Regions from separate parts of the Yoonia sp. R2-816 genome, predicted to be linked through region 2. Evidence: riboswitches for the same ligand, from Rfam matches in the RefSeq annotation. Region 2 holds a riboswitch; the other holds the start of a gene.

Region 1 (15,554 bases), on a different contig from region 2:
AATGTCAGAATAACACAAGGAGTGGGCCACCAAAATCCTTCTTTTTGATGAAAAACATCAACCTACTTTACACTTTCTTAATACTTTTGATCAACATTTTGAACAGATGGTGATGACTGATGGCTTGCCATGGAAAGATTTGCCCGACAACTGATGGAGGGAGAAGCAAGTTGCTGAAATCAAACTCACGATGTCGAAAAGACAACTCGTTGCAAGGAGTTGCGTATCCCCAGTCTATGTTGATTTACTCCGACCCGACTGAAAATGTAGTTCCATTTAAGAAGGTGAATTGGCCCCGAAGTCGCCGACACAACGGAGCATGCCGCAAGTGTGGAGCCACCTTTGAGGGTCCAGAATTCGCGAAGAAGTGTTGGCACTGCCTTTCAGCGCAAGCCAAACAGAGCTGGATTCGTTTTGTCATGGGAGAAGGAAACTAGCGCCGTCCGTAGACGGACCGGACACAGGTGCGCAGTGGGCCGGATGTCGGCGAGAAAGTCGCTGGCATCGAATTTTGCTTCTTTGTTGCGTTCCTGATCGTCGGTAGCCCATTCGTTTTGTTGCTGCAGCGAGTTGCAGGATTTTCGGACTACACTGCAGCAGATTGTTCGACGGTCAAATGGCAGTTTCGGGCCGGAAGCACGTTTACCGACCCAGACAAGGACCTTTTAGCAAGTCAATAGACGATTTTCCAATGCGAGAATTTTTCCCTTCGACGCGGCGATGTTGCCTTCATTGTCTCCACCACTGACACTACCCATCGGCACTCCGATCAAAAACACCCCTAAAGCGTCATTGTTTGCCGCAGTGTTCTGCGCTGCCGAGAAAGTTGCGAGCTGCGATCGCTCGGTGTTCAGCATAGTTCGCGCTTGATTGCATGATACACTGCTGAATGCGTTTCCCATCGAAACTGGTGCAATGGCGTCAGGACGCTTTGCACAAGCAGCCAGCGCAATGGCGACAAGCACCAGTAATACAGATTTCTTCATAACTTCTACCTAAACAAGAATCGCCCCCACCACATGTGTGATAGAACTTGTGGTGCCGATCACCGTCAATGGCAAAGAGACAACGTCATAAAATCAACAAGGTAAGGACAGAATGTACGTTGCGCCAAGAGTTGAAAGCTTTCATCATCAGTTCATGTCAATCATTTGTCCAATGCCGTCAGCAATTCGAAGCCTTCCGTAAATCCCTGATGCTGCTCTATCCAGCAACGTCTGCTTTGGGGAAGCTGCATCGCGGCGCTCATTGTATCGGTCTACATCTGGAATGGGCCGACCCAAACTTTGCAAAGTCGGCTTCCTGCGCATCGCGGCCGTTGGTGCACACTGAAGCAAACTACCGCTTCCCGCCCGACTTTCGGTAGGGCGGCCGGGTTTGCAACCCCGGCCACCCAGCTCCCTTTCAGGAGTGTCAGTTCAGCACTTCGCGTTGCGCCAGGCGTTGTTCAAGCCACTCCAGCACTTCACTCTCAACCCAACCTACGCGATTCGGGCCCAGCTGTACCCGCTTGGGGAATAGGCCTGCCTTCTCCAGACGTGCGGTGTGTTGCGGTGAGTACAAGATCAACTCCTTGACCTGGCGTTTTGAAAGTATCCTCATCACGATCTCTCCTAGATAGAAGAGCATCGCGATGCTCGGGTTTCGACAAGTTCCCCGAGGAGACATCAGACTAGTGAAATTTCGCTGCTGATCAAGAAAACTTGCGTCATCTGTTGGCCTGTTAAGCCTGATATTGTATGTTCTGCAGAGGGAACGTTTGATGTTCGTGTGGGTCATCGGTCTGCACTCGAACCTGATAATGACTCCTTATCTGGGGGTACCGTTGGGGGTATCAACCAAAACCACACGGATACTAAGTCTTTGATATCAAATGCCTATGCTGAAAAATAGGGTCCTCTCCTGCACCATTTTTCCTTCAGCACAATATTTGATACCGACTTGGCGAACGCTTGGGTTTGCTCGTACTCCTAGCACATTCGTCGATTGAAGCGTTGGCAAAGAATACCGGGATTTTGACAAGACGCAGCGTTTTCCGCTTGCGTTCCGGCGCTGATCGACTCAAGCTTGGGTTACTCAGGGGTGCCGCGTATTGCCGTGGCTGAGATGCGGGTGCAAAGCCTGCGGACCCTCAAAGCTGATCTGGATAATGCCAGCGTAGCAAGGAGGACAGAAATGTTTGCAGGCGCGCAAGTCTCTCTTTACCCGATGACCGATGGGTTCATCGACACCATCCTCTCTTCACTCAATGCACTTGATCCCTGGCGCGATAGGCTGCGCATTGAAACCGATGATATCTCGACCTTGATGGTCGGCCCGCCCGAGGTCCTGTTTCCCGCCCTGCGTGATCTTTATGTCGCTGCGGCCCGGTCCGGCCATCATATCGTGTTGCGGGCGACCCTGTCGCGCGGGTGTCCCGGAGAACCCGATGATCCGATCTGCCGGACCGACGCGATGGCCAATCCATCAGAACGCTTGGCATCACGCCAGAAGACGGCCCTTTCTGCCCTGTCTGGCGCCGCCAAAACGGATCAGACTGCCGATGCGCAGTTTTCGCTTTATGTCTTGGGCGCGGGTGATCACATGGCAGAGATCATGGGCTGCATTGATTTCCTCAAACAAAGCGGCACGTTTGACCGATCCAAGAATTTCTGCACCCGGCTGACCGGGGATGCAGGCTCGGTCTTTGCCACGCTTGAGCAGGCATTCTGCCAGTTCGGGCCACCCAATGGACATGTCACGATTGACCTGACGGTATCCGCAAACAGCCCAAGCAAGCGCTGATCCCATGCTGCACCCCCTGCCCCGCCATCCCGGCGGAGGGCTGGCCCGCGGCATTCCTGCCGCACTCAGCCTGCTTAGCGCCTTTCTGATCTGGGAAGTTTATGTTCGCCTGTCGGGGATTTCGCCCCTGATGCTGCCTGCACCGTCGCGGGTGTTGAGCCAGATCGTGCTGAACCGGACGATGCTGTGGGACAACACGATCCCCACCCTGCGGGCGACTTTTGCGGGGTTCGCGCTGTCCCTCACCGTCGCCTTCGGGCTGTCGATCATGTTGGATTTCATGCCACGGGTGCGGCGGGCCCTGTTCCCGATCTTTGTTGTCAGTCAGACATTGCCCCTCGTCGCCATCGCACCCTTGGTGGTGCTCTGGTTCGGCTTCGATCTGACACCGAAGGTCCTGCTGGTCGCGCTGGTGACATTCTTTCCGATGCTGGTCGCCCTGGTGGATGGTTATGCCGCAACCGATCCGGAGATTGAAAACCTGCTGCGGTCCATGGGGGCCACACGCCGCGTCATTTTCCGGCGCGCGCGATTGCCCTCGGCGATGCCCTATTTCTTTGCCGGGCTGCGGATCTCGATCACCTATGCGGTCGTGGCCGCGATCTTTGCCGAATATGTGGGGGCGCGGGCCGGTCTGGGGATCGTCATCCTGAACGCGAAAAACAGTTTTCGGCCCGATCTTGTGCTGGCGGCTGTTGTGATCAGCTCTTTGCTCACCCTGATTTTGTTTGCCTGCACCGCGCTGATCCAGCGCGCTGTCCTGCGCTGGCGCGACCATGGGGACGGTGCATGACGGTGCTGAGCATGCAGAATATTCGCCTGTCGCTGGGTGAGACACCCGTGCTGGACGATATCAGCCTGCACCTGAACACCGGCGAGTTTGTCACGCTTCTGGGGCCATCGGGTGCAGGCAAGTCGACGATCTTTCGGCTGCTTACCGGCGCCCTGACCCAGGATGCAGGTCGCGTGACATATGACGGCATTCCCCTTGCCGAAAACCCGCAGCGCTTTGCCTTCATGCCCCAGCGCGACGCGCTGCTGCCATGGTGCCGGGTTCTGGATAATCTGACTTTGGGGCTAGAGGTGCGGGGCTTAGCCCGCAAGGCAGCGCGCGAACGGGTTTTGCCGCTCTTGGATGATTTCGGGTTGGCGGGTTTCGAACAGCACTACCCGGCCCAGCTGTCAGGTGGCATGCGTCAGCGTGCGGCGCTGTTGCGCACCGTGGTGCAAGGCCAGCCCGTGCAGCTTCTTGATGAACCGTTTGGCGCGCTTGATGCGCTGACCCGGACCCAGATGCAGACATGGTTCGAAGAACGCTGGCGCACTGCACGCTGGACGACGCTGCTGATCACCCATGACGTGCGCGAGGCCGTGGCGCTGTCCGACAGGATCTACGTCCTGTCACCCCGTCCTGCCCGCATCCGCGCCGAAATCGCGGTCCCCGCACAGCGCCCACGCCTTGGGCAGCCGATCACGACAGAGGCACATGCGCTCGAGGCGCATCTGCTGGACATATTACTTAACCAAACCGGAGAAACCTGATGAAACACCTGATCGCAACCGCATTTTTCTGTGCCACCCTTCCCGCCACGGCGCAGGAAAAGCTCAGCGTCGCGCTCGACTGGACACCCAATACAAACCATGTGGGCCTGTATGTGGCACAGGCGAAAGGCTGGTTCGAAGACGCCGGTCTTGATGTCGATATCCTGCCCTATACCGATACCTCATCCGGGGCACTGGTTGCGACCGGCATCGCGGAATTCGGCATTCTGAGTGCCGTTGGTTTTCACACCCAGCGCGCCACCGGGGCGGATATGACAACCGTGATGGCGATTGTGCAGCATGAAACCGGGCGACTGGTCTTCAATGGCGAGCGCGACGATATTCAGCGCCCTGCTGACTTGGATGGCATGATATATGCTGGTTTCGGTAGCGCGTGGGAGGAAGCTCTGATTTCAACCATTATCCGCAATGACGGGGGCAAAGGCGTATTTGACACGGTAACGCTTGGGACCTCGGCCTATGAAGCGCTGGCGAATGGCCGTGTTGATTTCACACTAGAGATCAGCACTTGGGAAGGCGTGAACTCAATTCTGCTGGACCGGCCGCAGCGCGCCTTTCGCTATGCTGATTACGGTGTGCCTGATCAGCACACAACGCTGCTGGGTGGCAATAGCACGTGGCTGGCCGCAAACCCGGATGCCGCGCGCGCATTCGTTCAGGCAACGCAGCGCGGATATGAATTTGCCCAAAACAACCCGGCGCAAGCCGCCGATATTCTGATCGCTGAAACTGCCGGTATGCTGCCGAACCCAGCGCTCGTTCACGCCTCAATGGAGGCACTGGTCGCGGGCGGATATCTTCAGGAGCCGGGGGAACCCATTGGTCTCATCGATGACGAGAAGATGGAGAGCATCAACCGATTCCTGTTCGATGCAAATATCCTGCGCGACAAAAATAGCCAACCACTGGACACGATACCGGACGTTTCCACATGGTTCACAAATGATTATCTGGCGCACTGATGAACCAATAGCAGCACAGTTCTGCCAGGGTGCCTCCGAATTCCTACCTTATTCCAACAAGATGAACGACCGAGACGCGACTTCTGTCGTCTGTTTTACAACAAATGGGATGCTGGACAGTCAGAGTTGAGGTCAGACAATGAGGATGCCCTTCCAAGCTAGGGTATATGGTCAATCAGCCGAATATCAGGACAAATACTGTAGCGCCCGCAATCATTCCATATATGAAAACGCCACTAACATACTTGCCTGACGACGCGCCGGAGTTCTGGTGACCCCGGCAGGATTCGAACCTGCAACCTGCCCCTTAGGAGGGGGCTGCTCTATCCAGTTGAGCCACGGGGCCACGCTAGACCATTCAATGCCCACCTTTGGGCATCTGGTCAACGGGCCAAAGGGCCGTTAACAATGACGGAACGAACAGCAGGATCGCCCCTTGACCCGACAGATCAAACGCCCGCTCACGCTCCGCGATGTTTCCGAAGCCTCGGGGGTCAGTGAAATGACGGTCAGCCGGGTATTGCGCAACAAGGGCGATGTGAGCGAGGCGACGCGCCAAAAGGTCCAGGATGCGGCCAAGCGGCTGGGCTACGTACCCAACAAAATCGCAGGCGCGCTTGCGTCCCAGCGAGTAAATTTGGTGGCGGTGATTATCCCGTCCCTTGGTAATATGGTTTTTCCAGAGGTCTTGTCAGGCATATCGGAAACGCTGGAAGATACCGAACTGCAGCCGGTCGTCGGTGTGACCGACTATATGCCCGAGAAAGAAGAAAAGGTCCTGTTCGAGATGTTGTCCTGGCGGCCGTCAGGCGTGATCATTGCCGGGCTGGAACATTCCGATGCCTCTCAGGCGATGTTGCGTCAGTCAGGCATTCCGGTGGTCGAGATCATGGATATCGACGGTGAACCTATTGACGCCTGCGTGGGTATTTCGCATCGGCGGGCGGGCCGGATCATGGCCGAGGAAATCATCACCGCCGGGTACAAGCGCATCGGTTTCATGGGCACCAAGATGCCGCTGGATCACCGGGCACGCAAACGGTTCGAAGGGTTCACCCGGACACTGGCCAAAGCAGGGATCGAAATTGCCGATCAGGAGTTTTACTCAGGCGGATCTGCCCTCGCCAAGGGCCGAGAAATGACAGCCAAGATGATCGAACGGACCCCGGACCTCGACTTTCTTTACTACTCGAACGACATGATCGGGGCGGGCGGGTTGCTCTACCTTCTGGAGAAAGGTGTTGATGTGCCCGGTCAGATCGGGTTGGCCGGGTTCAACGGAGTCGAGCTTTTGGACGGCCTGCCGAAACGACTGGCCACGATGGATGCCTGTCGGCGGGAAATCGGCGTCAAGGCGGCCCAGATCATTGCCGCGCGAAACGCGGGCGAAACGATATCAGATGACCCGATCGTCAAGCTGGAGCCAAAGCTGCAGCCGGGCGATACACTGCGCTGCAACTAGGGCGCGTCACGCCTTTACAGCATTCAATCAGATGCGGGCCGGACTCTGCGGAGCTTGCATAGGGCGGTCGCAATTCGCTATACAAAACATATGTTTAACGTCATCCTTTCCATATTGATTAAGATTTTACGAAACGCGGGACTTGGCCGCAAAATCTGGTAGAACACACCTCCTGTGTGTTGATTGAGTAGACGGGTGAAAGATGGCGACCGAACGTACGGCCCCTTTGGATCAGATGATCGAGTTTGTGATGGAAGAGATGTTGTCCGGCAACACCCAACGCAAACAGGCAATGGTGCGCAATTTGGCAGAACGCTGGCCGGACCAGCCTGCTCTCGCGCTGGTCTATGCAGTCACCTCCGCGACCGAAGCGATCGAAGACAGCTTTCGCGAAGCCGCGACCGAGGATCCGGTCATCCCGCTTGGCTACAGGCTGTCGGCCCTGATTTCTGCAGATGTGCATGCCGTCCAATCCATGGGCCAGACACCATCTGTCGCCGAAGATCTGCTGCATTTCTGGCGGCGCGTCGATCCGCAGTTCCTGCGGCTGCAATAGTATTTGAACCGTTCTATGCTGCGATCCCAGTGTTTTTTGTGATACGCAAAGGCTGCTCCATCAGCGCGAGCTTTCGGATTGCGGGCAAAAACAGGTTGTGCCGCTGCACCTGACCAAGTGCGGCCATCCCGATGCAGTATTTCGAGCATTTGCGCGTGGGGTGCAGGTGATGGCTGCGCAGGATCTTGTCGGCGATCCCGTTGCCACGCGCCGATTTGGTTTCGAGAATGAGCATATCGGCGGATGCATCCCGTTCCACATTGGCGGCGCGAAACTGCAACCTTGTGTCGATTGTCATCCGTTCGCCCCCTTCTTTGGCGACAAGAGTGATCCGTTCGTATTCCATCCCGATGGCCGGTTGCAGGTCGCGTCCCAGCGGTACGCCGTAAAGATCGGTATGGCAGGTATCGATGAATGCGCGGCTTTCCTCGCAGAGCCCGTCAGCGAATGGCGGCAGTTTGAGCCGCTTTTTGACGGTGACATTGCGGGTATCCTTGAGTTTGACCTCAAGATAGCTGAACCCGGCGTCGACATAGTGCCGGATCCGAACCTTGCAGCGTTTGCGCCGCCCCTGATGGTGGTCGTTGTAGGATTGCGCGGCTTCATTGTCGAAATAGTTGGTGGCATAGGTGAATGCCCGCTTACCCTTGATCTCAAGCACGTCAAACAACTCACCAAACTGCGTGAAGACCGGCACCAGCCGTACTGCGGGGACGATGTATTTGTTGTCCAGCCGTTCCAGCATGGCGGCTTTGCCATTCAGTCCATCGAGAGAGATCGTGTCGAAGGTCGACAGACATTCTGCAATTCGCGAGTCCATGGTCATTTCTCCCTTGTTTATTTGCGGTAGTAGACGTTGATCTGGGCCATATCGGTGATGTAGTTGAGCGCCGTAATCTGATAGCTCATCACCTCGACCCCCAGCCTTGCCGACAGGTCAGTGCGCATTTTTTGTGGGTCGGACAGGGCATCATGTTCGATCTTGTCCAGCGTGATTTTGATCCCATCGACGGATTTGAGGATACGGGGGTGGTCAAAGACAAAGGCCCCCAGCAGCACCAGCCCGACCACGACGGTCACAAATGGCAGCGTCGTGCCCTGGATCGAACAAATCACAGCGAGGGCGACCGACCCGAAAAAATAGGTAATCTCAATCTTGCTGATCTGTTCGGACCGGAGCGTAAACAGAGCCAGAATAGCGAAGAGGCCAAAACCGGCAGCCAGTGAGAATTCTACGGAGCCGAGGATTGACAGCACCCCGAACGCGAAGATGTTGAACAGCGATGCAGCGGTTGCCAGTTCCTTGTCCCTGTAGCGCGGGTAGAACAGCGCATAGATAAGCACCGTCATTGCGGAAAGATTGATCGCAAAGCGGATCACAACGCCAAGGTCCAGAAAATCAGTCATCATTCCACTCTTCATATCTTGCGATGCGCCGGGAGTTACCCGACCTACCGCGCTTGTTTTGATGAAGGGATATTCGGGCCGAATGGCATGCGCCTTTCGCCAAGATGACAGTTTTATGACAGGTGCATGAAGGTTTTGTCATAACGCCGCAAAATGACGTTTCAGCGGGCCGTACACATAGAAACGGCGACACCATAGGTGCCGCCGTTCAGCCGTGAGTGGCCGGGTATTTTCTAGCCGATGCGATAGCCCACGTTGCGCAAGGTCGTGATCACATCGCCGCATTGTCTCAACTTGCGGCGCAACCGTCCGATATAGACGTCAACAACATTCGTCAGAGGGTCAGAATTCATGCCCCAAACCGCGTTCAAGATCCGTTCGCGTGTCAGCACCCGCCCGGGGTTTGACAGGAACAGGACCAGGATATCGCGTTCCTTGGCCGACAGTTCGACCTGTTCGCCGCTCACCTCGACACGGTAAGACAGCCGGTCAAAAATGATGTCGCCGAACTGCAATGTCGTTTCCTCGGCAGATTGGGCATAGCCATTTGCGCGCCGGTGCAGACTTTCGATACGTGCCACCAGCTCATCAAAGTCGAACGGTTTCGGCAGGTAGTCGTCGGCCCCGATCCGAAGCCCTTCGACACGCTCTTCGGTTGCGTCCAGCGCGCTCAGCATCAGGATGGGGGTTTTGATCTGACGCGCTCGCAGTTTGCGGCACACATCCTGCCCGCTGATACCTGGCAACATAAGGTCCAGCAGCACGACATCGAACTTGTCTTGCGACAGCATCTCAATGCCGGTTTCGCCGTCAGGCGCATGCTGCACATTCCAGCCTTCGCCGGAGAGTCCGCGGCGCAAGAAATCTGCGACACGTGTCTCATCTTCGATCAACAGAATATTCATGTCACCCCCAACCAGTTTGCTGTGCATCTTCGGAATCTTTCGCGACTCTCATCAAACAACATACTTTCGTTGAGCTTCGTAAATCAGGTTTTGGTGTCTCACGTAAATCAACTTTGGGTGCACTCAGCGGGAATAAACCTTTGTTTATGACGAAGATCGGCGCATTGCCGCCCCCGATGTTGTCAAAGTCAGAGGTGCCATGGTCCGTTGTCGTCAGCCGCCATCGAAAGCTGAATTGGTATCGATGGTCCGAAAAGAGCTGAATGAATAAGCCGAGCTAGCGCGACGACGCCAGACAATGACTGACTTCAGAGTCCTAGCCAGTCTGTTTTAGGTCAACCAGCGACAGTGATTTTTTGCGCGACAGGGACAGCACGACGCATAGGCCGCCGGCATCGGCATCAACAAGCGATGCTGTGCCGCCATGTGCCTGCATGATCGCGCGAACGATCGGCAAACCCAGCCCGGTGCCTTCGGTCGGTGTCCGCGATGCATTCGTGCCGCGATAAAAGCGCTCAAATGCCTGCGCCTTGTCTTCATCGCTCATCCCCGGACCATTGTCGGACACTGCGATTTCGAGCGATTCACTGTTGTCCCGCACAGCAATCACAATGTCGGGGCCACCATATCGTAAGGCGTTATGCAGCACGGACAGCAGGCATTGACGCATGCGCAACCGGTCCACGCGCGCCCGGGTATTCTTGGCCTCGATCACGACCTTGATCGGAGCTTCGAACATATCCTGCGCATCGGTGATGACTTGGCGGATATCGATATCCTTGGGATCAAGGCGCAGTTCGCCTGCTTCGTGACGGGCGACCAGCAGCATGTCATCGACGATCTGCGAAGTGTGGCGTGCGGAATCGCGAATGCGTGCAAGCGTATCTGACACCGCATCCGGATCTCGCAGCGTACCGCGCAGCGCGACGTCTGCCTCGCCCCGGATGATCGTCAGCGGCGTCCGCAATTCGTGGCTGATGTCGGCCATCATCCTGCGCCGGTTTGCCTCGGACATTTCGATCTGGTGCAAAAGATTCTCCAGCTCATGTGTCCGCTCGGCGACCTTGCGTTCCAGCAGTTCATTCTGTTGCCTCTGGTCCAGTTCCCGCTGGCGTAAAAGAGCAGCCATATTGCTAAGTACGCCGGACATTTCACGCAATTCCTGCCCCCCGAGTTTGGGCACGTCTTTAGCGAAATCGCCGGTGCCATAGGTCTTTACGGCGCCGATGAGGTTGCGGAAGGGGAGGTGCAGCAATCTTGCATAGGACCAGAGCGCGCCGATCAATGCGACAACTGCTGCGGCAATGGTGGCCCATGTGACGATTGTCATTTCATTGCGAAAGGCAATCGCGGCCGCGCGGGTCTCTCTCACTTCTTCCCGTTCCTCTTCGACCGCTGCCTGAATGAGCGTGGCCAGTTCGACATCTATTGTCTGGTCCAGCAGATCCACCAGAACATCGCCATCGGCTGCATCTGCGTCCTCGGGGGTCAGGCGAGCCAGTACCCCGTCCACTTCGGCGATCTTGCTTTCGATCTGGGCAAGAAGTTCCAGTTCTTCATATTCCTCTTCGCCCACAAGTTCGATCTCACTGGCGATGATGGTTCTGATCCGCGAGATTGAGCCTTTGATCTTTTCATTCAACTCCTCTTCCAGTGCCCCCCCGTCAAGGTCACCGATAATCAGCGCATCCCCATGCTGCTTGAGTAACTGAAACACCTTGGATTGAAGCAACAGGTGTTCTTCAAGCGACGCATACGCCAGTTCGGTTCGTTCATCCCACCGTTGGCTTTGCTTGAGGTTACTGAGTGTCACGGCGGTCAGGCCAGTGATCAAAATAACAAAGATACCCGCATAAAATACAAAAAGTGTCGTCAGGCGCACGGTCGTCTCCTCAAGGAATCTTTGCGCTTCAAAAATGTTGGGGAAGCGTGTCCCATCACGCAGCCGCTATCAAGCCGGTGCAGGCCTGCCATCGGCTGCAGAACGATGGTGCATGTCGTCCCTTGCTGCATGATATCCAGATATCTTTCTGTTTGGGGCTCCAAAACGGCGCGGCTGCCCTCGATCAGGACAACCTCAGCCCGGGCAAGCGCAGCCCGGGCCAATTCAACGCGGACCTGTTCAGGTGCTGACAGATCGCGCCCCGCCTCGGCGACGCGCCGGTCCAACCCTTTGGGGCCATCTGCAAGATGCCGCAGATCAAAATCGGCCAGAACCCGGCAGATGCGGCGATCCTTGGGTCGGGGATGCAGACCAAGGGTCAGCGCCCGTCGCAGACTGCCCTGTAGGATAGCCGGTTGATCACCAATATACGCGCAGCGCGGTGTAACGGTGTGCCCTTCGGCTTGAAACCGGACCTTGAAATCGCTGTTCCGGTCAAGACCGGCCATGATGCGTAGAATATTTGCGTCTTTCGGCATCTGATGAGGGCAGAGTGTTATTCGCGCCGCTGCTGCAACTGATAACCTCACCGGCCCGTCAACCGAAATGGCGACAGCCCGCCCATGACCGGACACCTCGCGGTTAGCGCTGTCCTGCCGCAACAGGTTCTGCGCTTTTTCACCTGCCACCCGCCAGGCACAATACCGGTCCCAGACCAGCGCCAGCTCCCGCAAAGGTGCCACGAGAATGGCGATCATCGCCAAGGCGGCGGCCACTGCCCCGGTCATCGCGCCAATCATGCCTGCTGTGATCAGCACACACACGCCAGCGATAGCGGCACCCGCTTCGATCATACCCGACAGTCCATTGCGCAGCCCGGCCCGGCTCAGGCTGTTGCGGCGCAACCGCTGTCCATTCTCTGAAAGTGTTTCAATTTCCTTGTCGGTTCGCCCCAACAGATCAAGCATTGGTGCTACGGCAATCCGTTCGATCATTGATATTGATATTGTGGCCCGTTTGCTGCGAAGCGTCCGATGTCGCGTTTCCAGTCCGACCGCAATAGCGATGGTCAGGCCCGCCATTACCGCCAAAGGCAGAAATGCGGCCAGAGCAAGGTGCGGACTAAGAAGCCAAAGCACCGCCCCTGCGCCAGGCAACACAAATATCGCCGAAATAGCCAGCGGCAGGCCGCGACCGAACCAGTTGCGCGCCGCACTCAGATCGCCAACAAAGCGAAGCGACAGCGCACCGACCCGGCGCTGTTCGACTGCCGTAAGGTCCATTCCGGCAATATGCCGGTAGATGGTGATCCGCAGATCGTTGGCATAGCTTTGCCCCAATGCCTCGGCCCGCTGTTTGATGCACCATCCAAACAGGGCAACGGCCAGACCCGCACCCAGAAGTTGGGTCAGCACAGGCAGATCAGGCGGATAGCCGGTATGCAGTGCAGCGAATGCATCGCGGGTGGCAAAGGCACCCAACCCCATCGCGACCGCCTGCATAGTGCTGAATACCGGAATAAGGACCGCATCGCAGATGCGGTCCTTTGTCATCAATCTGGGAAGTTTTGTCATGCCACCTCTTGCATCTGTCTGTTCCGCATCAGGGGTTCCACATGTTCGGCAATCACGGCAGGGTCCCACAGGTCTTCGCGGGACAGGATGGGCAGGCCGGTAACTTCCTCGGCCTCGGTCGCCGCAAGCGGAGAGCAACTGACCATACCCGAGATCGCAAAGGGGCTGAGCCCGTGCCAATCCAGCACGATGACCGACCCAAGCGCGCTAAGCGCATCGGGGGCCGCAAATAATATCCCATCAAGCCGGTCCCGGATCGCCTTGCCCTGCAGGACCGCCCGCGTTTCTTGCTGAAACACACCGTCGGCGATCTCGACCACGATAACCTCGGCCCCTTGTTCGGCAGCCGCGGCCACCAGTGTATTAAACCCTTCCTCGATCCGCTCCATCGGTTGGCGATAGGTTGTCGCCATCCCCACATCGGTGAAGTCCGATACCGGCACGCCAGCATCCTCAAAGGAGTTGAAGTCACCGAATGCACCCGTACCGGTCGCCTTGACGCCTGCCACCTTGTAACCTGCAGATTTCAAGCCGTGAGCGAGGCTGGATGCCGCCGTGGTCTTGCCGGAATTCATCGACGCACCAAAGACACCAATGACGGTGGCCGTTTCATTGCGCGGCCGGCTGTCCAGCGCGTAGTCACCGACATTCATGATCCTGCCATCACCATTGATCAGCAATGCAAGGGGTTTCAGAAGGGTTGGTTCATCCATGCGGGCATGCGCGGCCTCAACTGTGCCGGCCACACCGCCGCTGGCGGCAAGGTGAATGAAATCGCTGCCGATCTCGGCCCGGGCCTGAAACTGGTCTGGTGCATAGCGGTCCGCCAGACACAGAACCACCAGATCGCCTGGGTAACTGGTTGAGTTGCGCCGGTCGGCCAATTGGATTTTCTTGTGCTGTCCGATCTCAACGATCCGGCAAAGCAGCAAGTCACCGGCGCTGGCAGCACCCAGATCGGTGCTGAAACTTTGAACATCAGCACGATTGACCCGCCGCGTTGTAAACGCCCATTTGACGGCATCGAGTAGAGTTGTGTCGAAAGAGGTCATAAAGGTCATTGTCATCTTCCTTGTCAGAAACTGTGTATGCTCTGACTTTTGGGCCATCGTGATGACACAAGTTCACCTGCTTTGATGAACTGGGGCGGGACGGTTAGATGAACATCAGATGAAAGCCTGACATCCTGACCACTGAAACCCTGACTTGTCTGCGATCCGATACCGTGCCAGCCTTTGGGCATATTTGACGAAGAGGTTTCGACATGACTCGCTATCTGGTCTCTGTTTTTTGTGCGATTTTCATCGGTTTTCTGGGCAACACGGCCGCAGCAGACGGGCCTGTCCCCGATACCCGCACGATTTATGAACCGGGGATTGATCTGGTTGGCACCGATCTGGCGAACATCTTTGACACTACCTTGCGCACCTGTGAGGCAGCCTGCCTGAATACTGATCGTTGCGAGGCGTTTACATTCAACCAACGTTCGAACGCATGTTTTCCCAAGACAGACATCACAGATGTGATTCCCTTCGATGGTGCCGTATCGGGGCGGGTCTACGCCACTGACCCCGAGGTTCTGGCCAATGCCCAGTCTCGTGCCGCTGATCTATCGTTTCTGAATGCACGCGAATTTATCCGTGCTGCGACATTCATGGAGCTGTCGAACTGGCCGGAACATAGCAACAATTTCCAGCTGCGTCGTGCGGCTGTGAAGGCCCGCGAAACTGACCTGGCCGCAGATTGGCTGGCCTACGGTCGCATTCGGGTTGGGTCGAACAACCGCCCGCATTCCGGTGCACTGACAGCAACCATCACGTCTTATCTGCGGGCAAAGGACGACATCGCGCGGCGCGCCGCAGCGGTATACATGGCCGAGGTTCTGGAAGATCAGGGGCGTGGGCGCACAATGATCCCCGCCCTGCGTCTGGCGCAGGATATCCGCTACAATCGCCAGACCGAGATTGCGCTGGACGATGCAATTGGCAAATACGGTTTCCGTGTTGCCGATACACGGGTGGAAAGCGACAGCGCGACGCCCCGTATCTGTGCCATCTTCAACGAAGATCTGATCAAGGTTGGCACCGATTATGCCCCGTTTGTCCAACTCGCCGATCCGCAATTGGTGGTCAGTGTCAGTGATGCCCAGTTGTGCGTTGAAGGGGTGGAGCATGGCAGCCGCCACCGCATCGTCCTGCGCGAGGGTTTGCCCGCGGCAAGCGGTGAAACCCTGGTGCGCCCGGTCGAACTGACCCTCTATGTCCGCGACCGTTCCCCTGCCGTGCGATTTGTCAGCCGCGCCTATGTGCTGCCCCGGTTGGGCGATATCGCCGTCCCGGTTGAGACCGTGAACCTGACCGAAGTCGAATTGCAGCTGCGCCGCGTCGATGACCGCAACATCATGCGCAGCATTCAGGAGGGTCTGCTGGGCAGCCCGATTTCGCAATATGAAGAGGACT
Region 2 (15,554 bases):
CGGCGTTGGTAATGATGTCGGTTTCCAGCGTGCCACCGGTATCAAGATCGGCTGTATTTGATGAAAAAGTACCCTTGTATTCGCCAAAAACCGACCACTGGTCGTTGATCGGGTAGGTGGCGCCGGCGATCCAGGTCGCCGCGGGGCCGGTCAGCTGATATCCAAATGTCTCGGACGTGCCACTTGTCACCTCGACATGGGGCAGCGAAACACCCAGTCCACCACCGACATAAGGGGTTACCTCACCAAACGCACCAGACCAGCGTCGGTAGGCGTTAACCGTGAGGGTGTTCAGACCGTCGGTGAATTCCAATACCTCATAGCCAGCCGGCAACTCGTCATTCTTGGGGTAGACCTTGTTATGTGTAAAGTCCAAACCATAGCCAAATGTATCGGACTGCCAGCGCGTCGCGCGGATACCGTAATATGGCGGTGCGCTGGACGACCGCCCCTCCCAGGCTTGCGAGAAATCGTCGTTGTCAATCTCGCTGTCGCCGCGAATCGCAATGTCAGAGGAGGGTGCAGACTGGATTCCGCCATAAAAGCTCAACTCAACCTCTGCGGTAGCAGCGGCTGGTGCGGCGATTAGGCATATGCTGGCAGCAATTGCGCGGATCATCAACGTTTCCCGACGTGAGTGGTCTTGAAATAAGAGTTAGGTCCGAGTGACCAGTCTGACAACAAAACATTAAGTGATCGCTAAGCATTACGAACAGCTTGTGTCAGCCCTGACACGAATCCAGCCCCAAAACAGGAAATTCGGCACCAAACCGGCAAAAACTGGCTCATACACACGACTTATGCGCCAATCGCTTGCGCATGATTCTTTCGCAACAGATCAGAATCGCCGATTTGGATTGATGGCATTTCTTTACGATGTCTTGGTGGATTTCGGTCATTGGTATAGACCATCCATGGATGCGCGCTAATGTCCGCTGGACTGATCATGTTTTGATGGCTAAACAGCGCCGGAATGGGCCGCCTGCTGTGTCGGTCTTTTGTCTTGTGGGGGCAATCGCCCTAAAAATATCGGAGAATCACCCCGTGTCACATACAGATGAACACTCGGGCACACGCCGGGATTTCCTATACTATGCAACTGCAGGTGCCGTGACAGTTGTTGCGGGTGCTGCGGTTTGGCCCCTTGTCAACCAGATGAACCCGTCTGCGGACGTGCTGGCGCTGGCCTCAATCCGTGTTGATATCAGCGCTGTTCAGCCCGGCACGCAGATTACGGTGCTGTGGCAGGGCAAGCCGGTTTTCATTCGGGCGCGCACGGAAGATGAGATTGCCGAGGCGCGGGCTGTTGATGTCGACTCGCTTCCTGATCCCGATGCTTACAATGAGAATCTGGGGGAAGTGCCGGCAACGGACGAAAACCGTGCATTGTCTGAAGATGGTGTGTGGCTGGTTCAGATGGGCGTTTGTACGCATCTGGGCTGTGTGCCATTGGGCGAAGATGGCGATTTTGGCGGTTGGTTCTGCCCTTGTCATGGATCGCATTATGATACGTCCGGTCGTATCCGCCGCGGTCCGGCACCCCGCAATCTTCCCATTCCTGTAGCGTCCTTCGTGGACGAAACAACAATTCAACTCGGTTAAGGAGAGAGCGCCATGGCTGGTATTCCTCACGACCATTACGAACCAACATCAAAGGGTGAAAAGTGGCTTCACTCGCGTCTGCCGATTGTCGGATTGCTGTATGATACACTGATGATCCCCACGCCCAAGAACCTGAACTGGATGTGGATCTGGGGTATCGTTCTGGTTTTCACGCTTGTTTTACAGATCGCTACCGGCGTTGTTCTGGTCATGCATTATGTGCCGCATGTCGATATGGCGTTCGCATCGGTCGAACATATCATGCGCAACGTGAATGGCGGCCATATGATCCGCTATTTCCACCAGAACGGCGCATCGCTGTTCTTTGTCGCTGTGTATGCCCACATGTTCCGGTCGCTTTATTACGGATCCTACAAGGCCCCGCGCGAGGTGACATGGATCATCGGGATGCTGATGTATCTGCTGATGATGGGCACGGCGTTCATGGGTTATGTGCTGCCCTGGGGTCAGATGTCGTTCCACGGGACTGCCGTGATTACCGGTCTTTTCGGGGCGATCCCGTTTGTTGGTGAATCAGTTCAGACCTGGTTGCTGGGCGCATCAGCTGTTGGTCAGCCGGCACTGAACCGCTTCTTTTCGCTGCACTATCTGCTGCCATTTGTTCTGTTGGGTCTGACGATTGTTCATGTGTGGGCGTTCCACACGACTGGCAACAACAACCCGACCGGCGTCGAAGTCCGCCGCACCAGCAAGGAAGACGCGCAGAAAGACACGCTGCCGTTCTGGCCCTATTTCGTGATCAAGGATCTGTTTGCCTTGGCGGTTATTCTGGCCATCTTCATGGCTGTTGTCGGGTTCATGCCCAACTATCTTGGCCACCCGGACAACTATATCCCTGCCAACCCGCTGGCCACACCTGCACATATTGTACCTGAGTGGTACTTCCTGCCATTCTACGCCATTCTGCGCGCGTTTACGGCCGATGTGTGGGTTGTTCAGATTGTTCAGTTCCTGAGCTTTGGCATCATCGACGCCAAATTCTTTGGGGTGCTGGCCATGTTCGGTGCTATCGCCGTGATGGCGCTGGCCCCATGGCTGGATACATCAACCGTGCGATCCGGTCGGTATCGCCCGATGTTCAAATGGTGGTTCTGGCTGCTGGTTGTCGACTTCATCGTGCTGATGTGGGTTGGTGCCCGCCCGGCAGAGTTCCCGTATGACTGGATCTCGCTGATCGCGTCCACCTACTGGTTCGCTTACTTCCTGATCATCCTGCCGCTGCTTGGTGTGATTGAGAAGCCGCTGACGCCGCCAGCAACTATCGAAGACGACTTCAACGCGCACTACGCGCCGAAAACCGGGGGCACAACAACCCTGGTCAAGCCGGCCGAGTGAGAAAGGATCCAAGACTGATGTTCCGCAAACTCACAATGACTGCTGCAACGGCCCTTGCCCTGACTTCAGGGCAGGCCATGGCGGCGGAAGTCGAAACGCATATCGAAGACTTTGCGTTTTCGTTCGAAGGCCCGTTTGGCAGCTATGACCAGATGCAACTTCAGCGCGGTCTGCAGGTCTATACCGAGATCTGCGCGGCCTGCCACGGGCTGGAATACGTCGCATTCCGCAACCTGTCTGACGAAGGTGGCCCCGGCTTGCCCGAAGATCAGATGCGGGCTTATGCCGAATTCTATGAGATCTTTGACCAGAGCCTGTTTGATGGCGAGGGTGACTTCCGCCCGGCAACACCAGCCGACAAGTTCCCCTCTTCCAGCTTGTCCAACGCCCCGGACCTTAGTCTGATGGCCAAGGCGCGGGCCGGTTTCCACGGCCCCGCGGGCACGGGGATCAACCAACTTGTTAAGGGTATGGGTGGCGCTGAATATATTGCGTCGCTGCTGACGGGCTATGAGGACGAACCTGAATGCGCGCTGGAAGGCGACCCGATGGACGGCTATTACAACGTTGCCTTTGCCGCCGGTGGTTTCCCTGACAGTTGCAAGGATGAGAACGGCAAGCACAAAGTACCGGGCAGCTGGATTGCCATGGCACCGCCGCTTTATGGTGACGATGTTGCATATGCCGACGGCCATGCAACAGACCTGCACCACGTCGCCGAGGATGTATCGGCATTCCTCATGTGGACGGCCGAGCCGAAGATGATGGCGCGCAAGCAAGCTGGTCTGACCGGTGTGATTTTCCTTACTGTCCTTTCAGTGCTGCTTTATCTGACGAACAAGCGTCTTTGGGCACCGCATAAGAAAAAAGACTGAGCTGTATTTGCTCAAGAATGCAAAGGCCCGCCAATTGGCGGGCCTTATTCATTACGGAGTCAACCTGATTGCCCCAAGTAGCTGGCCAAGGCGGGCGGCGGTGATGCAAACAGTTCTGTCGTTGGTACTGGCGCGGCGGCAATGCCATCAGCGACAAGCACCGTTTCGCCAGCCACCTGTTTGGCGTCTGCCGGATCATGCGTCACCATGATAACAGTCCGGCCTGCCTTCAGCAGCGTCTGCTGCACCAGGTCGAGCATTTCGTCTTTCAAGCCAGGGCCAAGCGCCGCAAAAGGTTCGTCCAGAAGGACGACGGGGCGATCGGCCAGCAAAACACGCGCCAGGGCGGCCCGGCTTTGCTGGCCACCTGAAAGTGCCGCCGGTCTACGGTCGCCCATCCCATTCAGACCGACCTGATCAAGAACCTGCATGACCTTGGTCTGCTCTTTCGACGACAGCGCGAGGCGCGGTTGCAAGGCAAGACCAGCATTTTGCGCAACAGTAAGATGTGGGAACAGATTGTTGTCCTGAAAGAGAATGCTGATTGGCCGCTCGCCTGGTGACAAATCAGTGATGTCGGCGCTCTCATACAATATGCGACCAGCGGAGGGCGCCAGAAATCCGGCAAGCACAGACAACAATGTTGATTTTCCCGCACCGGATGGACCGATTAGCGCGGTGATCGTTTCCTTGGTGAATGCAATGTCTGCGCGCAGTACAAAGTTCCCCTGTCTGATCTGGACATTTTCACAGTTGAGCATTGGCGCGGCCCCCTCGATCACACAGCCAGAACGCCAGCAGGCTGAGCGCCAGCAAGAGAAGCCCCGCGCTCGCCGCCGCCTCCATCCGGTAGGCGCCCATCAGTCGGTACATGGCGAGGGGCAATGTCTCTTGCGTTTCGCTGGCGAACAGAGCGATGACGCCGAGATCACCCATCGAGAGTGCTGCTGCAATACCCGCCCCGAAACCCAGTGGGCGGCGAATCCGCGGCAAAACCACAATCCAAAGCCACGCCCAAGGCCCCAGCCCAAGTGTGGCACCAAGCCGTTCGAAATCCTGTCTCACACTGGCAATCGCCGGCGCAATTGACCGCAATGCAAAAGGCAGCGCGAGTGTTGCATTGGCCAGCGCCGTCACGATCAAGGCGACCTTGGCCGGGTTAACATACGGATAGACCAACAGAAACGCGCCTGTGCCGACCACAAGTCCAGAAGCCGCAAGTGGCAACGCGCCAATTATTGTGACTGTCCGATTGGTCGATAGCCCCAGTGCTATAGCCATTGCGGTGCAAAGAATTGCGGACAGGCTCGCCACCGCTATTGATCGTAAGGCAGCCCACCAGATTGATATTGGCATATCAAATAGGCCGGGGATCCCGCGGACGATGATCATTCCAAGCGGTAGCAACAGAAATAGGGCCGCCAGAGCGATCACAATGCCGTCGGCAAACGGGGCGGGCAGGTTCCAGCGTTGCACAGTCCGATCCAGCCCGCCACTCAGCTGATCGTGTTGGCTGACCTGCCAGACGAGCAATGCAGCGGCAGTACACAGGGCAAACTGCACACTTGCCAGAAGGGCCGCACGCCCGAGATCAAAGTCGAATCGCAATGCCTGATAGATCGCGAGTTCGACCGTTGTGGCCCTTGGACCGCCGCCCAGCGTCAGTGCGACGGCAAAGCTGGTCAGGCAAATCAGGAATATGACCAGAAACGTCCCCGGTACGACCGATCGTAGCATGGGCCGCTCAAGTAACTGCCAGACCGGAGCATTCAATGTGGCCGCCAGCCGGAACCGCTCTGCCGGTACCGCCAGCCAGCCCTGTAGGATCAGACGTGTGGCAAGCGGCAGATTGAAAAAGACATGCGCCAACACGACGCCGTGGAAGCCGTAGATCGAGAATGTGGGCAGCCCGATCACGCCCAGCGCGGTATTCAGCACGCCACTCCGCCCAAAGATGGTCAGCAGCGCCATGACCGCCACGATCACTGGCAGCAGGAATGGTGCGCCCAGAAGCGTGATCAGCAAACCGCGCCCAGCAAATTGTCGCCTGGCCAGCGCACGGGCAACCGGGATGGCCAGAACCGTGCTGAACGCGGCCGACGCTAATGCTTGCAACACAGTGAAACGGATTGCAGCCCAATCAGCGACCGATATCCCATCGTCCCACTCTGCCCGCCACGCCACGGCGGCCAGAGTGCCAAGCGTCAGCGCGATGACGAGCGCTGACGCAGTAACCCCGGGCCACCGCGGTGCTATTGAGAAAGGGCGGAGCGCCATTCATCCAATGCCGCGTCGCGGGCGGCTGCCGCTTCTTCCGGCGACAACAGCAGTGCTTTCGTTGGGGTGAGCAACGTATCAAAACCATCAGGCAGCCCGTCAACGGGGGTCGCTGCTGGATACATCCAGTTTGTGGTTGGGATCACGTTTTGGAATGCATCGGTGACCATGAAGGCCATAAACTGGTCCGCCAATTCGGGCTGGTCAGTGCTCGCCAGCTTTCCGGCAACTTCGACTTGCAAATAGTGCCCTTCGTCAAAGCCCCAAGCGATCTTGCTGGCATCTTCTTCGGCGATCAGATGATAGGCGGGTGATGTGGTATAGGATAATACGGCGTCCGCCTCGCCATCCAGAAACAGACCATAGGCCTCTGACCAGCCGGGTGTCACTGTCACAATATTGTCGGCCAGATCGGCCCAAATGCTCTGGGCTTTATCGCCATAGGCAGTTTTGACCCACATCAGTAGCCCAAGGCCGGGCGTTGATGAACGCGGGTCCTGAATGACGATGCTGATGTCGCTATCGGCCAACGCCCGCAGTGATGTCGGTGCGGGTTCGCCTGCATTGCCCACAAATGCGAAGTAACCCCAGTCAAATGGCAGAAAGTTAGGGTCTTCCCATGCAATCGGCAGGCTCAGTTCCGCCTCGACGCCATGTGGCGCGAAAAGCCCTGTGTCCCGCGCAGCGGCAGTCAGATTGGTATCAAGCCCCAGAATGATATCGGCGTCGGTCCTTGGCCCTTCCAATTGCAGCCGGGCGAGCAGCGCAGCACCGTCGCCGGCGCCCACAAATTGCAGGTCGCAACCGCATACCTCTTCAAACGCGGTTTCAATCGCCGGACCCGGCCCCCATTCGCTGGTAAAACTGTCATATGTCAGGACCTGCAGCACCGGGGTCTCTGCCAATGCGCCAGAAGCACAAAGGGCGAGTCCCGCAACAGCTGGCAGATAGGTGGTCTTGTGCATCTTATCCTCCAAATGCGACGGGCGGATTTGGGGGTAAGCGAGAGTGCCATACCTTCCCTCCGCCGGTCTTAACCGGTTCAGGTTCAACGGGTCCGCTTACGCATCTCAGCCATCTCTGGCCCCCCGAGGTGTGCCCTAGCTAGGCTGGATCAGCGTCGGTGACAAGGGAAACCTCTTGAGCCTGATTGTCACGCCCGCTAGACCCGTGCGGACAGCAAAGGGGTATCCGATGTCGATCAACAGTTTCGGTCATCTGTTCCGGTTCACCACCTGGGGTGAAAGCCATGGACCGGCATTGGGGGCGACAGTTGATGGATGCCCGCCCGGCGTGCCGCTGGAACCCGCGATGATCCAGCAATGGTTGGACAAGCGCCGCCCCGGCCTGAACAAGAACACGACCCAGCGAAATGAACCCGATGCGGTTGAAATCATGTCCGGTGTGTTTGAGGACCGCACAACCGGCACGCCTATTCAGTTGATGATCCGCAATACTGATCAGCGTTCGAAAGATTATGGCGATATCGCTAATACGTTCCGCCCCGGCCATGCGGATATCACCTATCACCAGAAATACGGATTGCGCGATTATCGGGGCGGTGGCCGATCAAGTGCCCGCGAGACCGCATCACGCGTGGCAGCGGGCGGCGTGGCCCGCGAAGCTATCAAATCAATTGCGCCGGGGGTCGAGATCAGGGGTTATATGACCCAGATGGGCACCAAGCAGATCGACCGGGACCGCATGGACTGGGACCAGATTGACCAGAATGATTTCTTTTGCCCGGACGCGGCCGCGGCAGCTGAGTGGAACGATTATCTGGCTTGGTTGCGCAAGGATGACCACAATTCGGTTGGAGCCATTATCGAAGTTGTCGCACGTGGGGTGCCAGCGGGCATCGGCGCTCCGATCTATGCCAAGCTGGACACGGATCTGGCCGCTGCCATGATGTCGATCAACGCCGTCAAGGGTGTGGAGATTGGCGAAGGTATGGCCGCCGCCGCCCTGACGGGTCGCGACAATGCCGATGAGATCTATATGGGGAATGACGGTCAGCCTGCCTATGCGTCCAATCATGCGGGTGGTATATTGGGCGGTATCAGCACCGGGCAGGACATCGTCGTGCGCTTTGCGGTCAAGCCGACCTCTTCCATTCTTTCGCCACGCAAATCCATTCGTATGGACGGATCACAGACAGAGGTCATTACCAAGGGCCGCCATGATCCTTGTGTGGGCATTCGGGCGGTGCCGGTGGGCGAGGCGATGATGGCCTGTGTCATTCTTGATCATCTGCTGCTGGATCGTGGCCAGACGGGTGGGGTGCGCGGGATCATTGGTTAATCGGGTGCGCGATTCAAATCCTCTTGCCTAGCCAGCAGACCACACACTAGGAATATCGGTGTTGTGCGTTGTAACCACCTGATATGGTTTTTCGACGATAACGGGGGAATCATGCTGCAAACTTCTCGATATGTCCTGACCGCCTTGCTTTGTTTCAGCCTTGCTGGTTGCGGCATCCCGCGCGGCGCAGGTTTCCAGTCAGAGGTATTGGCGGCGTCGTCTGTCCAGCAAACTGAGACTGGCGTTGAGCAGGTTCGTGATTTTGCCGTTTTCGACGTTACCCGCGAAACATTGCCAACACTGCAGTCATGGCCGGACAAAGATGCGCGGCGTTATCGTTGGGTACCGGATAATCAGTCGGCGACGTCCCTGATCATCGCACCGGGCGACAAGATGCAGTTGACGGTCTGGGATGCATCGGAAAACTCTTTACTGTCCGGAACCGGGCAGCGCGTGACCCCGCTACAGGATATTGAAGTCAGTTCAAGTGGTCAGATCTTTGTGCCATATATCGGCGAATTGAAGGTGTCAGGCATGTCGCCCACGACCGCACGTGCGCGGATCGAAGAACAGCTGACGCAGACCATACCATCCGCACAGGTTCAGCTAATCGTGACCCCGGGACGCACAAATACGGCAAATGTTGTCAGCGGTGTCGGTGCCCCGGGTATCTATCCGTTGGAGTACCGCAATACCCGCTTGCTGGATCTTCTTTCGCTAGCTGGTGGTGTTCCACCTGATACGATCAACCCGCAGGTTCGCCTTGCGCGGGGCAATACCGTTTATGGCATCGCCTATGAGCGGCTGCTGGAGGATCCTCGACTGGACACGACCATTCGCGGTGGTGACCGTGTATATGTCGAACAAGAGGATCGCAGTTTCCTGTCATTGGGAGCTACCGGCACGCAAGCCATTCACCCGTTTCCCAAGGATCATGTGACGGCTCTTGATGCATTGGCCATTGTTGGCGGCGTGAACCCGGGCCGCGCTAACCCGCAGGGCATTTTGGTTCTACGTGAATATGATGTCAGCGATGTGCGCACTGACGGGGCCGGACCACCGCAGGAGCGTGTTGTTTTTACCCTTGATCTGACATCCGCTGATGGACTGTTTTCGGCAGCGCAATTTGCAATCCAGCCCAATGATCTTGTCTATGGTACCGAAAGTGCGCTCGGCCCTGCGTTTACGCTGGTGAACGTGTTCCGGACGATAACAACGATATCGAACTAGGTCATTAGAACAGATCGATATCCAGCGCGAGTGTGCTGTAATTCGTGACCCCATCGATATGCAGTACATTGCCATCGTTTAGATCAATCGTGGCACGAGTACCGTCGAACGAGCTATAGACCGCCAGCACATCCTGCGCAGAGGTCAACCCGGTCCATAACGATGCATCAAGTGTGATCTGATCCAGCCCTTGTGTGAAATCGGTGATCGTATCGGTTCCACCGTTGAATACAAACGTGTCGGCACCCGCGCCACCGGCAAGCAAGTCGTCGCCCGCATTACCCTCTAGTCGGTCATCGCCTGCGCCACCATAGAGCCGATCATCCCCGGCCCCGCCCCGTAGCAAATCCGATCCGGCACGACCCAGCAGAACGTCGGCACCGCCACCACCGGCAGCATTATCATCACCGGCGCCCGCAATGATGATATCCATGCCGTCACCGCCGATCAGATCGTCGTTGCCAGCGCTTCCTTCAATCAGCGCCGCATTGAAGGACGCCAAACCCGAACCACCCGTAAGTGCATCCCGCAAGCCCGAAAGACTGGTTGCCTTGACCACGGCGATCACACCCCCGTCATCCATTGAACCACCCGGTTCGTTGGCAGGACCGTCAGGGCCTGTCGGATTGGTATCGGGGGATGGTGTTGCCGGGCCGGGATATCCCGGCTCGATGGTTGTCGAGAACCGCATGCCATCCCCGATCAAATCGGCAGTTGTCAGTTCTCTGTAGTCGATGAAAGACCCGTCAGCGCCGCGCACGATAAGCAATTCATCCCCATAGGCGATATCCATGCCATAGGATTGAATGGTGAAGGTCAATTGACTGATATCGCGCAGCAATGACCACTGAGACAGATCGAGCTTGTCTTCACCCAAGGTGAAGTCTGTGATTGTGTCGACCACGCCATCGCGCGACAGAACAAACACATCCGCGTCGGCGCCGCCGGTCAGAGTGTCACTGCCATTGCCATCGCGCAGAATGTCGTCTCCTTGATCTGCCTCAATCAGATCATCGCCATCGTGGCCCTGTAGAATGTCATTGCCTATTGTTCCTGACAAAAGCCCGCCAGCCAGAATCGCTGTTGTTGTGACGCCCGTTGGTCCGCCGTCATAACGCAGTTGCGTTATCCCGGTTTCGCTGCTGCTGGCGACAAAGATGTCCAAACCGTCATCGCGACTGCGCGCGGCAATGGCGCTTATATTATCCAATCCCATATCGACCGTGTCCTCAATATGGGCGCGGGACAACAGGTATCCCCCCTCCAGCAGGACAAAGATGGAAACACCGTCATCTGCCCCGGCGGCGATGACGTAAGTCTGGCCGTTATGGTTGACGACCTCCAGCGCTGTGATTCCGGCAAACCGGGAATTCAGGCTGTCGAGCAGATGATCCCGCATGGTCAGACTGCCATCAATTCCGACCTGCATGACGCTGATGGTGCTGCTACCCGCAGCACCCAGCAACAGATAGGTGCTACCGCCAACCATTGCGGTTTGCATCACGCTCGGCGCACTGATCCACAGTCCCTCATCAGGATTGATATGGTCGCTGGTGCGGACCGAACCGTCGGGTGCCACGGCCCAACTTGTCACTGCGTTTTGGAGCGGGTTGGCCGTAAACAGGTAGTTTGTGCCACCAATATCGGCTTTTGCCACTGCGGCGATATTGCCGGCATGCCCAGTATCGGGGGTCAGGATGATGGCGTGATCAGTCAGCGCCCCAGTACTGTTGAAGGAGAGTTGCGCGATACCTGCATTGCCGGCCAATGCTCCAAAAACGGCCTGATCACCGCTCGCCAAATTGATCGTTGCGCCGTACTGAAAACCGCCAAAAATGGCAGGCAACGTGTCCAATGTATCATCGACCGCGAATGTACCATCAGATTGTAGAGTGAGCGTCTGCAGAACCCCCCCGGTTCCGCCGCCGGTCACCAACCCGGTTGCGACGCCCGGGCCAAACGCTGTCAGCGTGCTGGTACCGCCCGGCCTGTCGCCGCCGTCAAAGTTCAACGTGTCGATCAGCGCGATAGAACCGGTATCCATTTGCCAGCTTTGCAGGACCCCATCATAGCGTGTGGTGCTCAGAAGAACCGGATTGCCGTTGTTATAGACGACTTCTAGATCGGTGATCCGGGATCTTTCCAGATCAATCTCGGCGGTCGTATAGCTTACGAGATAGAATGATGACATGGATGGTCCCCCCCAGGACCGACAACCAATATGGCTTGATGTCAGGATGTCTTTTGGGGGCGACCTGCCGATGTCCGAATTGGGGCGCAGGCGTGAACCTTGACCGGCAATTGGCTCAATAACATCGTGTATTTTAGTCGATAGTAGAGGTTTCGACGTTGAAGCTGTGTCATCGTGCAGGCTAGAACGACATGCATCCAACAGACAGGAGCGTGCGATGCCGCCGAAATTCGGAACCAGTGGATTGCGGGGCCTCGTGACAGAGCTGACGGTGCAATGCGTGAACGATCACATCGCGGCCTTCATTGCATCATGTAATGTCGGGACTGGTTTGTATCTTGGCCATGACCTGCGCGATTCGTCCCCTGATATTGCCGGGATGGTTGCCACTGCGGCCCGGCAGCAAGGCGTTGCCGTGATCAAGTGCGGCGCAGTGCCCACGCCGGCACTGGCCCTTGCGGCCATGAGCGCTGGTGCCGGAGCCGTCATGGTCACCGGCAGCCATATACCGGCTGATCGTAACGGGTTGAAATTCTATACGCCGGACGGTGAGATCACGAAGGCCGACGAAAGCGCCATACTCGCCGATCTGGGTGCAGAAAGTACTGCTGTTGATGGCCCGGCGGTTGTCGCAAATGATACAGTCGCCGATGCCTACACGAACAGGTATCTGACCGCATTTGGTGCCGCCCTCGACGGTATGAAAATCGGCCTTTACGCTCATAGTGCTGTCGGTCGGGACATGATGGCAGGGTTGCTGACAAGATTGGGCGCGGAGGTGAGCGTGCTTGGCTCTTCGGATGTTTTCATTCCCGTTGACACCGAAGCTGTCGCGCCAGATGTGCGCCAGCAGCTCAAAAGCTGGGCCAGCTCTGCGGAGTTTGACGCAATTGTCTCGACCGATGCCGATGGTGACCGCCCGCTTGTGACGGATGCGCGTGGTCAGATCGTGCCAGGTGACGTGCTGGGCCAGATCGCCGCCGCGATGCTAAAGGCAGAGGTTGTGGTCACACCCATTTCGTCCAACACCGGGGTCGAGGCCGGCGTCAAGTTTGAAAAAGTGATCCGCACCAAGATTGGATCGCCTTATGTCATTGCCGAGATGGCCAAGACCACGTCACGTATCGTCGGCTATGAAGCGAACGGGGGATTTTTGCTTGGTTATGATGCAATGGGTCCGTCCGGCTCGCTACCCAAGCTAATCACCCGCGATGCGTTATTACCAATGTTGTGCTGTCTTTCCGCCGCGCGTGGGAAAGGCGTATCAGCAGTCGTTTCGCAAGAGGCACCGCGGTTTACGGCAGCGGACCGGTTACAGGACATCCCTACCGAACGTTCCGCTGCGCTTGTGGAAGCGCTGGCGAATGATGCAGAGAAGCGCGCGGATTTTCTGAAACAACTTTCAGGGAGCGAGTCGGATCATTCAACCTTGGATGGGTTGCGAATGACATTGAATGATGGGCGCATCGTGCATCTTCGACCTTCCGGGAATGCGCCTGAACTGCGTCTTTATGTAGAGGCGGAAACAATCGCGCGTGCCGCCAAGACACTGGACGACGGGTTGGCACTGTTGCGAACGGCCACTGCGGATGTCCTCTAATTCAGGATTTGTACCCATTCGGGTTGCCTGATTGCCAGACCCAGGTGCTGGATGTCATGTCATCCAGATTGTGTTCCGCGACCCATTTCAGTTCGTGCCTTGCGCGTGTCGCATCGGCCTGCATGGCAGCAATGTCACCATCCCGACGCGCCGCGACTTTAGTGGGTATCGTCTTGCCGCTGGTCCGTTCAAAGGCGGCGACCATATCCAGCACGCTATAGCTCTGGCCGGTTCCGACATTGAAGGCCCGCGCGCCGGTCGCCTTGTCAGCATAGCCAAGCGCGGCCACATGGGCGCGTGCGAGGTCGACAACATGGATGTAATCCCGCAGCCCCGTCCCGTCAGCGGTATCATAATCATCGCCAAAGACAGTCAGCGCGTCACGCTTGCCGATGGCGACCTGCGCGATATAGGGCATCAGGTTGTTGGGAATGTCGCTGGGATCCTCGCCAATCTGGCCAGAGGCATGCGCGCCCACCGGGTTGAAGTACCGCAAGAGTACCGCAGTGGCATCGGTTTGTGCGGCTGTCCAATCGGTCAATATCTGTTCGACCATCAGCTTCGACCGGCCATAGACGGAGGTGGGGTTGGTCGGATGTGCCTCGTCATAGGGCAGGTATTTCGGGACCCCGTAAACCGTCGCAGATGATGAGAATACAATCTTCCGGCAGCCGATCCGATCCATCGCCCGCAGCAGGCAAAGTGTGCCCGAGACGTTGATATCGTAATAGTGCAGCGGGCGTTCCTGACTTTCGCCAACGGCCTTGAGCCCTGCAAAATGGATCACCGCCTCCGGCTGAAACGCATCCATGATATCATCGAGCTTGACGCTGTCGCGCACATCACCGATGTGATCGACCAATGTGCCATTGGACAGGCTGCGGATGCGCACGAGAACCTCTGGCGATGCATTGCAGTAATTGTCGACCACGCAAACCTCATGCCCTTGGGCCATGAGTTCAAGCAACGTGTGGCTTCCGATATAGCCCGCACCACCAGTGACTAAGACCCGCATGTGTCAAACCCCCATTGCGTTGCGCATTAGTAGGTTTGGATAAGACCGGCGGCAACTAGTTCCGCGAATAAACGTCTTCGTAACGAATGATGTCATCCTCGCCGAGATAGCTGCCTGTTTGCACTTCGATCAGCACCATGGGCACTTTGCCGGGGTTTTCCATGCGGTGCACCGCGCCAAGCGGGACATAGATTGACTGATTTTCGCTAATCAGGCGAACCTCATCATCAACGGTAACTTTTGCGGTGCCCTCTACCACGATCCAGTGTTCGGCCCGGTGGTGATGTGACTGCAGCGAAAGGGCTGCACCGGGATGCACGACAATCCGCTTCACCTGAAAACGATCGCCGACGACAAGGCTTTCGAACCAGCCCCATGGCCTGTGATCTTTTGGAAACGACTCGGCCTGAGGGGCATTCTTGGTTTTCAGCGCGGCGACCGCTTGTTTGACATCCTGTGTCCGATCTTTGTGGCTGATCAAAACGGCATCCGGCATGGCGACGGCAACGATGTCTTCCAGACCAATGCCAACGATTGCCTGTTCGGCGACCTCGGACCGCAAAAGGGTATTCTTGCAATCAATTGCCGTGGCGGTGTCGGACAGTGAAAGCCCACCGTGTTCGGTTTCGCGCCAGACCGCCGCCCAGTCACCCAGATCTGACCAGGTTCCCCGGTAGGGCACCACGCTAAGATTATTGGCCTTTTCCATCACCGCGTAGTCAATGGAAATCGCTTCGGCCTGCGCCCAAGGATCGGGCGCCAGCCGCAAAAAACCAAGGTCCGTCTTTGCGCCCTTTGTCGCCGCCTGCACGGCGGTGACCATATCCGGCACATTGTCCCGGAATGCATGCAGGATCGTTTCGGCCTTGAACAGGAAAATGCCCGCATTCCACAAAAACCGACCGTCAGCCAGCATCTTGGCAGCTGTGGCTGCATCCGGCTTTTCTACAAAAGATCGCAGCGGCTTTGGAACGATATCTTCCGCAGGAGCGTCGTCGAGCTCCAGATAACCATAACCGGTTTCCGGTCGATCGGGGGCGATACCAAAGGTCACCAATTGTCCGGCTTCGGCAGCGGGGATCGCAGCGGCGACGCTTTGATCAAATG

What was found. A riboswitch is a leader RNA that binds a small molecule or an ion and turns the genes downstream of it on or off. The one in region 2 is predicted to bind thiamine pyrophosphate.
Region 1: it holds a riboswitch for thiamine pyrophosphate, as region 2 does, so the genes downstream of both, ACFWW2_RS25190 (YkoF family thiamine/hydroxymethylpyrimidine-binding protein) here and thiB (thiamine ABC transporter substrate binding subunit) in region 2, are expected to answer to the same signal.

Annotation. Positions count from the first base shown of each region.
Region 1 is NZ_JBKQXN010000329.1:274,380-289,933, reverse strand. It holds gene ACFWW2_RS25200 (hypothetical protein) at 666-986, opposite strand; gene ACFWW2_RS25195 (helix-turn-helix transcriptional regulator) at 1,414-1,602, opposite strand; TPP riboswitch at 2,069-2,182, shown strand; gene ACFWW2_RS25190 (YkoF family thiamine/hydroxymethylpyrimidine-binding protein) at 2,176-2,784, shown strand; gene ACFWW2_RS25185 (ABC transporter permease) at 2,789-3,577, shown strand; gene ACFWW2_RS25180 (ABC transporter ATP-binding protein) at 3,574-4,326, shown strand; gene ACFWW2_RS25175 (ABC transporter substrate-binding protein) at 4,326-5,309, shown strand; tRNA gene ACFWW2_RS25170 (tRNA-Arg) at 5,579-5,655, opposite strand; gene ACFWW2_RS25165 (LacI family DNA-binding transcriptional regulator) at 5,746-6,771, shown strand; gene ACFWW2_RS25160 (hypothetical protein) at 6,974-7,327, shown strand; gene ACFWW2_RS25155 (polyphosphate polymerase domain-containing protein) at 7,341-8,147, opposite strand; gene ACFWW2_RS25150 (DUF4956 domain-containing protein) at 8,165-8,734, opposite strand; gene ACFWW2_RS25145 (response regulator transcription factor) at 8,968-9,666, opposite strand; gene ACFWW2_RS25140 (sensor histidine kinase) at 9,956-11,521, opposite strand; gene ACFWW2_RS25135 (ABC transporter transmembrane domain-containing protein) at 11,512-13,074, opposite strand; gene ACFWW2_RS25130 (hypothetical protein) at 13,092-14,156, opposite strand; gene ACFWW2_RS25125 (alpha-2-macroglobulin family protein) at 14,360-15,554, shown strand, end outside.
Region 2 is NZ_JBKQXN010000352.1:11,998-27,551, forward strand. It holds gene ACFWW2_RS26635 (outer membrane protein) at 1-619, opposite strand, end outside; gene petA (ubiquinol-cytochrome c reductase iron-sulfur subunit) at 1,045-1,602, shown strand; gene ACFWW2_RS26645 (cytochrome b) at 1,615-2,958, shown strand; gene ACFWW2_RS26650 (cytochrome c1) at 2,976-3,833, shown strand; gene ACFWW2_RS26655 (ATP-binding cassette domain-containing protein) at 3,893-4,594, opposite strand; gene ACFWW2_RS26660 (thiamine/thiamine pyrophosphate ABC transporter permease ThiP) at 4,581-6,110, opposite strand; gene thiB (thiamine ABC transporter substrate binding subunit) at 6,086-7,075, opposite strand; TPP riboswitch at 7,113-7,211, opposite strand; gene aroC (chorismate synthase) at 7,305-8,411, shown strand; gene ACFWW2_RS26675 (polysaccharide biosynthesis/export family protein) at 8,523-9,641, shown strand; gene ACFWW2_RS26680 (M10 family metallopeptidase C-terminal domain-containing protein) at 9,646-11,832, opposite strand; gene ACFWW2_RS26685 (phosphomannomutase) at 12,050-13,432, shown strand; gene galE (UDP-glucose 4-epimerase GalE) at 13,434-14,447, opposite strand; gene ACFWW2_RS26695 (mannose-1-phosphate guanylyltransferase/mannose-6-phosphate isomerase) at 14,503-15,554, opposite strand, start outside.